Regions from separate parts of the Streptomyces altiplanensis genome, predicted to be linked through region 2. Evidence: riboswitches for the same ligand, from Rfam matches in the RefSeq annotation. Region 2 holds a riboswitch; each other region holds the start of a gene.
The links. Region 2 has a riboswitch for cobalamin ahead of ACWD0Y_RS16950 (FecCD family ABC transporter permease). Riboswitches for the same ligand answer to the same signal wherever they lie in the genome.
Positions count from the first base shown of each region.

Region 1: it holds a riboswitch for cobalamin, as region 2 does, so the genes downstream of both, ACWD0Y_RS09515 (cobalamin biosynthesis protein) here and ACWD0Y_RS16950 (FecCD family ABC transporter permease) in region 2, are expected to answer to the same signal.
Region 3: it holds a riboswitch for cobalamin, as region 2 does, so the genes downstream of both, ACWD0Y_RS07745 (ribonucleoside-diphosphate reductase subunit alpha) here and ACWD0Y_RS16950 (FecCD family ABC transporter permease) in region 2, are expected to answer to the same signal.

Region 1 covers NZ_JBSFUB010000013.1:113,005-115,257, forward strand. Annotated here, with positions in the region: gene ACWD0Y_RS09510 (cobyric acid synthase) at 1-113, opposite strand, end outside; gene ACWD0Y_RS09515 (cobalamin biosynthesis protein) at 122-1,102, opposite strand; cobalamin riboswitch at 1,246-1,392, opposite strand; gene ACWD0Y_RS09520 (hypothetical protein) at 1,525-1,749, opposite strand; gene ACWD0Y_RS09525 (anion permease) at 1,768-2,253, opposite strand, start outside.
Region 2 covers NZ_JBSFUB010000033.1:38,175-40,427, reverse strand. Annotated here, with positions in the region: gene ACWD0Y_RS16950 (FecCD family ABC transporter permease) at 1-1,061, opposite strand, end outside; cobalamin riboswitch at 1,207-1,354, opposite strand; gene ACWD0Y_RS16945 (HAD family hydrolase) at 1,595-2,209, opposite strand; gene ACWD0Y_RS16940 (MFS transporter) at 2,206-2,253, opposite strand, start outside.
Region 3 covers NZ_JBSFUB010000011.1:4,044-6,296, reverse strand. Annotated here, with positions in the region: gene ACWD0Y_RS07755 (carbon starvation CstA family protein) at 1-434, shown strand, start outside; gene ACWD0Y_RS07750 (YbdD/YjiX family protein) at 431-634, shown strand; cobalamin riboswitch at 899-1,022, shown strand; gene ACWD0Y_RS07745 (ribonucleoside-diphosphate reductase subunit alpha) at 1,163-2,253, shown strand, end outside.

The sequences.
Region 1 (2,253 bases), on a different contig from region 2:
TTGAACGGCGCGACCTTCACACCCTTGCGTACGAGCCACCGGCAGATCCCGGCCGTCACGACGCTCTTGCCGGCGTCGGACGTGGTCCCCGCGACGAGCAGACCGCCCCCCAGTGAACCGCTCATGCGTGTCCCTTTCCTGTACGTGTGCCACCGCGCGCGCCGCGTCGCAGCGCACCGAGCGCCAACCGCCCCCCGACGGCCGCCGCCAGTGCGAGCGCCCCGACACGGCGCGACAGCCGCGCCGCCCGCTCGATGTCCGGTACGCCGACGGGCCGCCCGGCGGCGTTGAGCACGGGCCGGTGCTCGACCCGGCCCGCGTACGAGAGCGTTCCGCCGAGCCGCACGCCGAGCGCGCCGGCGAAGGCGGCCTCCACGGGGCCCGCGTTGGGGCTCGGGTGCTTGGCCGCGTCCGTACGCCAGGCCCGCACCGCACCGCGCGGATCGCCGCCCGCCACGACCGCGAGGGCGGCCGTCAGCCGGGCGCCGGGCCAGCCGGCCACGTCGTCGAGGCGGGCCGAGGCCCAGCCGTAGCGCAGGTATCTGGCCGATCTGTGCCCCACCATGGCGTCAAGCGTGTTGACGGCGCGGAAGGCCACGAGCCCCGGCACCCCGCCCAGGGCGCCCCACACCAGCGCGCCCACGACCGCGTCCGAGGTGTTCTCGGCCACGGACTCGACGACGGCGCGGGCGATCTGCTGCGCGTCCAGCGCCTGCGGGTCGCGCCCGCACAGGTGGGGGAGGCGTTCGCGGGCGACCTCGACGTCCCCGGCCTCCAGGGCGCTGCCCACGGCGCGCGCCTCGCGGCCCAGCGACGTACCTCCGACGACGGCCCAGGTGGCGGCGGCGGTCAGCGCGACGGCGGCGGCGGGGGAGCGGCGTACGGCACGGGAGGCCAGCGCGGCGGCGCCCGCCGCGCCTCCGGCGCACACCAGGGTGTGCACCGCGCCCCACCCGCGGTGGTCACGCCACAGCAGGGACTCGACGGCGCCCGCGGCCCGCCCGAACGCGGCGACCGGGTGCCCGCGGCGGGGATCACCGAGGACGAGGTCGCCGATCAGGCCGGCGGTGGCGCCGTACGCGAAGATGCGATCGGCACGCATGGCTCAGCAGGCCGATGCGCCTCGAAGCGAACGCGTCCTACGCACGGGAATGTCAGGACTGACAGGGCTGACAGGGCTGACAGGAACGACTGAACGGCAGCCGGGCATGGCGGTATGTCCTCACTCAGGGTCCGCGCCCTGGTTCGACGTGACCGGCGGTGAGAGTTCCTGGCTCCCGGGGACTTCTTCGTCTTCCCCGGTCACAGTGGCGGGACCGCGCCGGATTCGCACCGGACTTCCTCTCGTGCCGCCGTATTCGGCTCGGGCAGTCCACCACGCTCCGCGAACGTCGTCAACTTGCTGTTGACCTGCGACGGGAGAGTGTGCCGAGGCACACAGAAACCGCCCCGCCGATGGCCGGTAAAGGCCGGTGGCGGGACGGTTTCGGGAGAGTGCGGTCGGCGCGCGGGGCGGTCGTCGCGTCAGACGACGATCAGGTAGATCCCGTACGCCACGGCCGCCGCGCACAGCGCGAAGCAGGCGTAGGCGCCGGTGCGGGCCATGACGGCGGAGCCGCCGCCCTGCGCGGAGGCGCTCTCCTGCTTGGAGAGGCCCACGATGCCGAGGGTGAACAGGCCCACCAGGGACACGGTGACCACGAGGCTCACGCCGAATACGGAGCCGAGAGCTGCCCAGTCGATGTTCATGCGATCCGTCCTCTGTCCTTACACCGGGGCCGGGCTGGCCGGCTCCGCGGAGCTGCCGGCCGGGGCCGGGATGGTCGTCTTGAGTTCCTCGGCGGCCAGGGAGGCGACGGCGCCGGCCGTGGGCGGCACGCTGACGGCGGCCATGGCCGTGGTGACCACACCGGCGGGCTCGCCGATCTCGTCGTCGGTGACGTTGGTGTGGTCGACCGGCTTGCGGCGCGACAGGGCCCAGATGACGGCGGAGCCGCCGACGAGCAGGAAGGCGACCACGGCGATGCCCCAGGTGCCCTGCCCGGTGAGGAACTCGGCGCCCGCGGCGACCAGTCCCGCGGCCGGCAGCGTCAGACCCCAGGCGACGAACATCCGGGTGGCGGTGGACCAGCGGACCACGCCGCCCTTGCGGCCGAGGCCCGCGCCCATCACGGCGCCGGAGCAGACCTGGGTGGTGGAGAGGGAGAAGCCGAGGTGCGAGGAGGCCAGGATGACGGTCGCGGCGCTGGTCTG
Region 2 (2,253 bases):
CCTCCGAAGGTGTAGGAGCGACGGCGCATCAGCAGGACGAAGCACGGCACACCGATGACCGCGGTCAGTACGCCCACCGGCAGCTCGACGGGCGCGAGCACCACGCGCGACAGGATGTCCACCCAGATCAGCAGGACGGCGCCCGCGAGTGGTGCGACGGCCAGCAGCCGGCGGTGGTCCGCGCCGACCAGCATCCGTGCGGCGTGCGGGACCATCAGTCCGACGAAGCCGATCGCGCCGCTCACCGCCACCACCGCCCCGGTGACGGCCGCGCAGACCAGGAACAGTTCCTTGCGCAGTTTCCCCGCGTCCACCCCCAGGGCGGCCGCGGTCTCGTCGCCCATCGCCAGGGCGTTCAGGCGGCGCGCCGACACAGTGAGGTGGGCGAGGCCGGCGAGTACGGCTCCGGCGGCGATCGGTACGGAGGCCCAGTTGGCTCCGCCGAGGCTGCCGAGCAGCCACATCATCGCGGAGCGGGCCGCCTCACCACGCTCGGCCGCGAACACCATGAACGTCGTGACGGCCGAGAAGCCGTAGTACATCGCGGTGCCCGTCAGGACGAGCCGCAGTGGGGTCAGGCCGTCAGCGGTGCGGGCGATGGCGTACACCAGCGTCATGGCGAGGAGCGCGGAGAGGAAGGCCGCCGTGGACAGGGCCCAGAGACCGAGCGCGCCGAAGGCTCCGAACAGGAGCACGGCGTTGGCGCCGACGGCCGCGCCGGAGGAGATGCCGAGGACGAACGGGTCGGCGAGAGCGTTGCGGACCATGGCCTGCACGGCGACGCCGATGGCCGACAGGCCGGCCCCGACGACTGCGGCCAGTACGGCTCGTGGAAAGCGCAGTTCCCACACGATGGTGTAAGCCGGGACCTGGTCGGGGGATATGAGTCCGCCTGTCAGCCCGGCCCACAGATGGCGCAGCACCTCCCCCCAGGAGAGCCCCGACGCCCCGATCCCCGCCCCGCAGAGGATGGAGAGCACAAGCGCGGCGCACAGGGCGGTGAGGAGGAGCGGCAGTGACACGCGCTGGGGCGGCGCGGGGCCGGCGCCGGCGCGGGGCAGGTGCGGTGGCAGGGCGGGTTTGAGTTCGAGGGGTGTGGCCACGGGCGGTTCGCTTTCGCCTCGGGCCGTGCACCTGCGTGAGCAAAGGAGCGGCCCGGGACGCCGGGCGCCCTGCGCAGCGCCCTCTCGCAGTCCACGGCGAATTGACAGGAGCCATCACCACCGCGGGTAACCGGGCTTACGGGGCCACGTGTTGGGCTCCGCCTACCGTTGCGGGTCAGCGCCGGACTTCGACCGGACTTCCCCCGCGGGGCGCTTGCAGCTTAGCGCGTACGGAAGGGCGCCCCGCCAGGGGAGAATCCGGCGCACACCCCGTCGTGCACACGCAGCGTGGCCGGATCCGTGCCGGCGTTCGCGGCTTCCGTCTGCTGCCGGCCCCGGACAGAGCGGCTCGCGCCCAGGGCCGCGGCCGGCCGGCACGCCCTGGAGCAGGGCGCCCCCGCGAGACCGCGGCCCGTCTCGGTCTCCCGGCACGGTGGCGGGAATCAGCCCTGCGCGGCGGCGCGGAGCGCGAGGAGCAAGGGTGGCCGTCGTCACTGCGACGCAGCCTCCGGCGTGGCACGCAGGGTGGTCTCCAGTTCGGCGGGGGAGGTGAACACGTGCCCCTGGAGCCCCAGTTCCTGGGCGGCCCGGACGTTCTCGGCCCGGTCGTCGACGAACAGGATCTCATCAGGGGGCAGTCCCAGTGCCCTGACACACCACTGGTAGGCGGCCGGTTCGGGCTTGACGCTGCCGATCCGGCAGGAGAAGCCGATCACCGAGAAGTGCTCCAGCCAGGGCTCGCTGGTCTCGTAGCGCACGGCCAGTTCCTCGGGGATGTTGGAGAGCAGGCCGCAGGTGATCCCGCGGTCGGCGAGGGCGGTGAGCAGATCGACGCTGCGCTGGTCGGTCTCGCTCCAGCCGGCCAGGTCGGCGGCTATCAGATCGTCGGTCAGGCGCGCGTCCAGAGAGATTCCGAGCTCGGCGCAGACCCCCTTCCAGTACGCCGGACCGGTCACGTCGCCGCGGTCGTAGGGGGTGCGCCGGGACCAGTACGCCTCCCAGAACCGGTCGCTTTCGCCGCCGGCCGTGCGTTCCAGCACAGCTCGGGACTCGGGTGACTGGACACGCGCTATGACACCGAACATGTCGAAGAGAACGGCTTTCATGCCTCGGTTGCCTCAGTTCCTCGGGTCGCGGCGGCGTCCGTCCG
Region 3 (2,253 bases), on a different contig from region 2:
CCTGGGACGTGGCGGTCACGCTCACCGCCAGCTGGCAGAAGATCTTCTCGGACGACGTGAAGGTCGGCTTCTTCGCCCAGCGCGACAAGTACCAGGCGGGCATCGACTCGGGCCAGGTGCTGCCGCCCGCCAAGAACATGGACCAGATGCACACCGTGGTCACCAACTCGACGGTCGACGGCGTGCTGTGCGCACTCTTCGCGGTCCTCATCCTCGTGGTGCTCGCGGACGCCGGCCGGGTCTGCCTCAAGGCCGTCCGCGCCCCCGAGAGCGTCAAGCTCCACGAGGCGCCGTACGTCGAGTCCAGGATCGTCGCCCCCGCCTCGATCATCGCGACCAAGGAGGAGAAGGCCGAGCTGGCCGCGGCCGGCGTCGGTCCGGAGGGCGACACCCGCAAGGAGGCCGCGGCGGCCGGCGCGGGGACCCCCGAATGACCCTGACGGGCGTGCGCCGCGCGGCGGGCCGGATCCGCTGGTACGTCCGCGAACTGACCGGCGAGGCGGCGTACGACCGGTACGTGGCGCACGCGAGGTCCTGCGACCCCGAGGCGCCGGTCATGTCCCGGCGCGCGTTCGAACGCAGCCGCACGGACGCCCGGGAGGCGGACCCCCGCGAGGGCTTCCGCTGCTGCTGAGCGATTCCCACGGGCCGCCGCGTCCCCTCCGGGGGGTGCGGCGGCCCGTTCGCGTGTCCCGCGCGAAGCAGGGAATCCACCGCACCCGCGCACCGCGTCAGGCCCGCCCGGCGCCTGGGGGCACGCGGCCGGAGGCTGTGCCAGGGGGCCCGGAGCGTGCCCTTTTCCGGCCACGGACGGGGAGGAGAAATTTCCGCCCTCGCCATGACATCGGCCACCCGACACAACATCTGGGGGGTGCAACACCCAGCCGCCCCCACATGTATGCTCAACCTCGCTGTCGCCGCAGGGGAATCCGGTGCGAATCCGGAACTGTCCCGCAACGGTGTGATCGGTACGCTTTTGCGCACCCAGGAGTCCGAGGACCTGCCGACGGCGTATCCGGCTCGACCGAACCGGATACCGACACGTCCGGGCCTCGCGGTTGGGCCGGTGGACGCTGCGTGGTGTGCCGCCCCTCAGGGGTGAGGCGTGCCCGTACGCCCCCCGTTCCCCGCCGGCCCCGAGCCGAGCGAGGGAGAGCACCCCGTGACCATCGCGCCAGCCGATCCGGCAACTGCCACGGAGCCGACGGGTTCAACGGAGTCGACGCAGTCGTCCGACGGCCCCGGGACCGCGCTCCTGCGGACCCTCACCGACCTGACCGCCGACCTCCCCGACACCGACCCGGGCAGAGTCGCCGCGGCCGCCCTGCGCGGCCGCAACGCGGCGTCGGACGCGGCCGAGCTGCGGGGCCTCGCCACCGACGCCGCCGCCGGGCTGATCTCCGAGGACCCGGCGTACTCCCGCCTCGCGGCCCGGCTGCTGACCCGCACGATCCGGGACGAGGCGGCGACGCAGGGCGTCCGCACCTTCTCCGAGTCGGTCTCCGTCGGCCACCGCGAGGGCCTGATCGCCGACCGTACGGCCGAGTTCGTGTCCGCCCACGCGGCCCGCCTCGACGCGCTGGCCGACCCGGCCGCCGACGACCGCTTCGGCTACTTCGGCCTGCGCACGGTCTACAGCCGCTACCTCCTGCGCCACCCCATCACCCGTCAGGTCATCGAGACGCCCCAGCACTTCATGCTGCGCGTGGCGTCCGGTCTGGCCAAGGACGACTCCCCCGAGGCCGCCGACGAGGTCGCCGCGCTGTACCGCCTGATGAGCCGCCTGGACTACCTGCCGTCCTCGCCCACGCTCTTCAACTCCGGTACGCGCCACCCGCAGATGTCGTCCTGCTACCTGCTGGACTCGCCGCTCGACGAGCTCGACTCGATCTACGGCCGCTACCACGAGGTCGCGCGCCTCTCCAAGCACGCGGGCGGCATCGGCCTCTCGTACTCCCGTATCCGCGCCCGCGGCTCCCTGATCCGCGGCACCAACGGCCACTCCAACGGCATCGTCCCCTTCCTGCGCACCCTCGACTCGTCGGTCGCCGCCGTGAACCAGGGCGGCCGGCGCAAGGGCGCGGCCTGCGTCTACCTGGAGACGTGGCACGCGGACATCGAGGAGTTCCTGGAGCTGCGCGACAACACGGGCGAGGAGGCGCGGCGTACGCACAACCTGAACCTCGCGCACTGGATCCCCGACGAGTTCATGCGGCGCGTCGACGCGGACACCGACTGGTCGCTGTTCTCGCC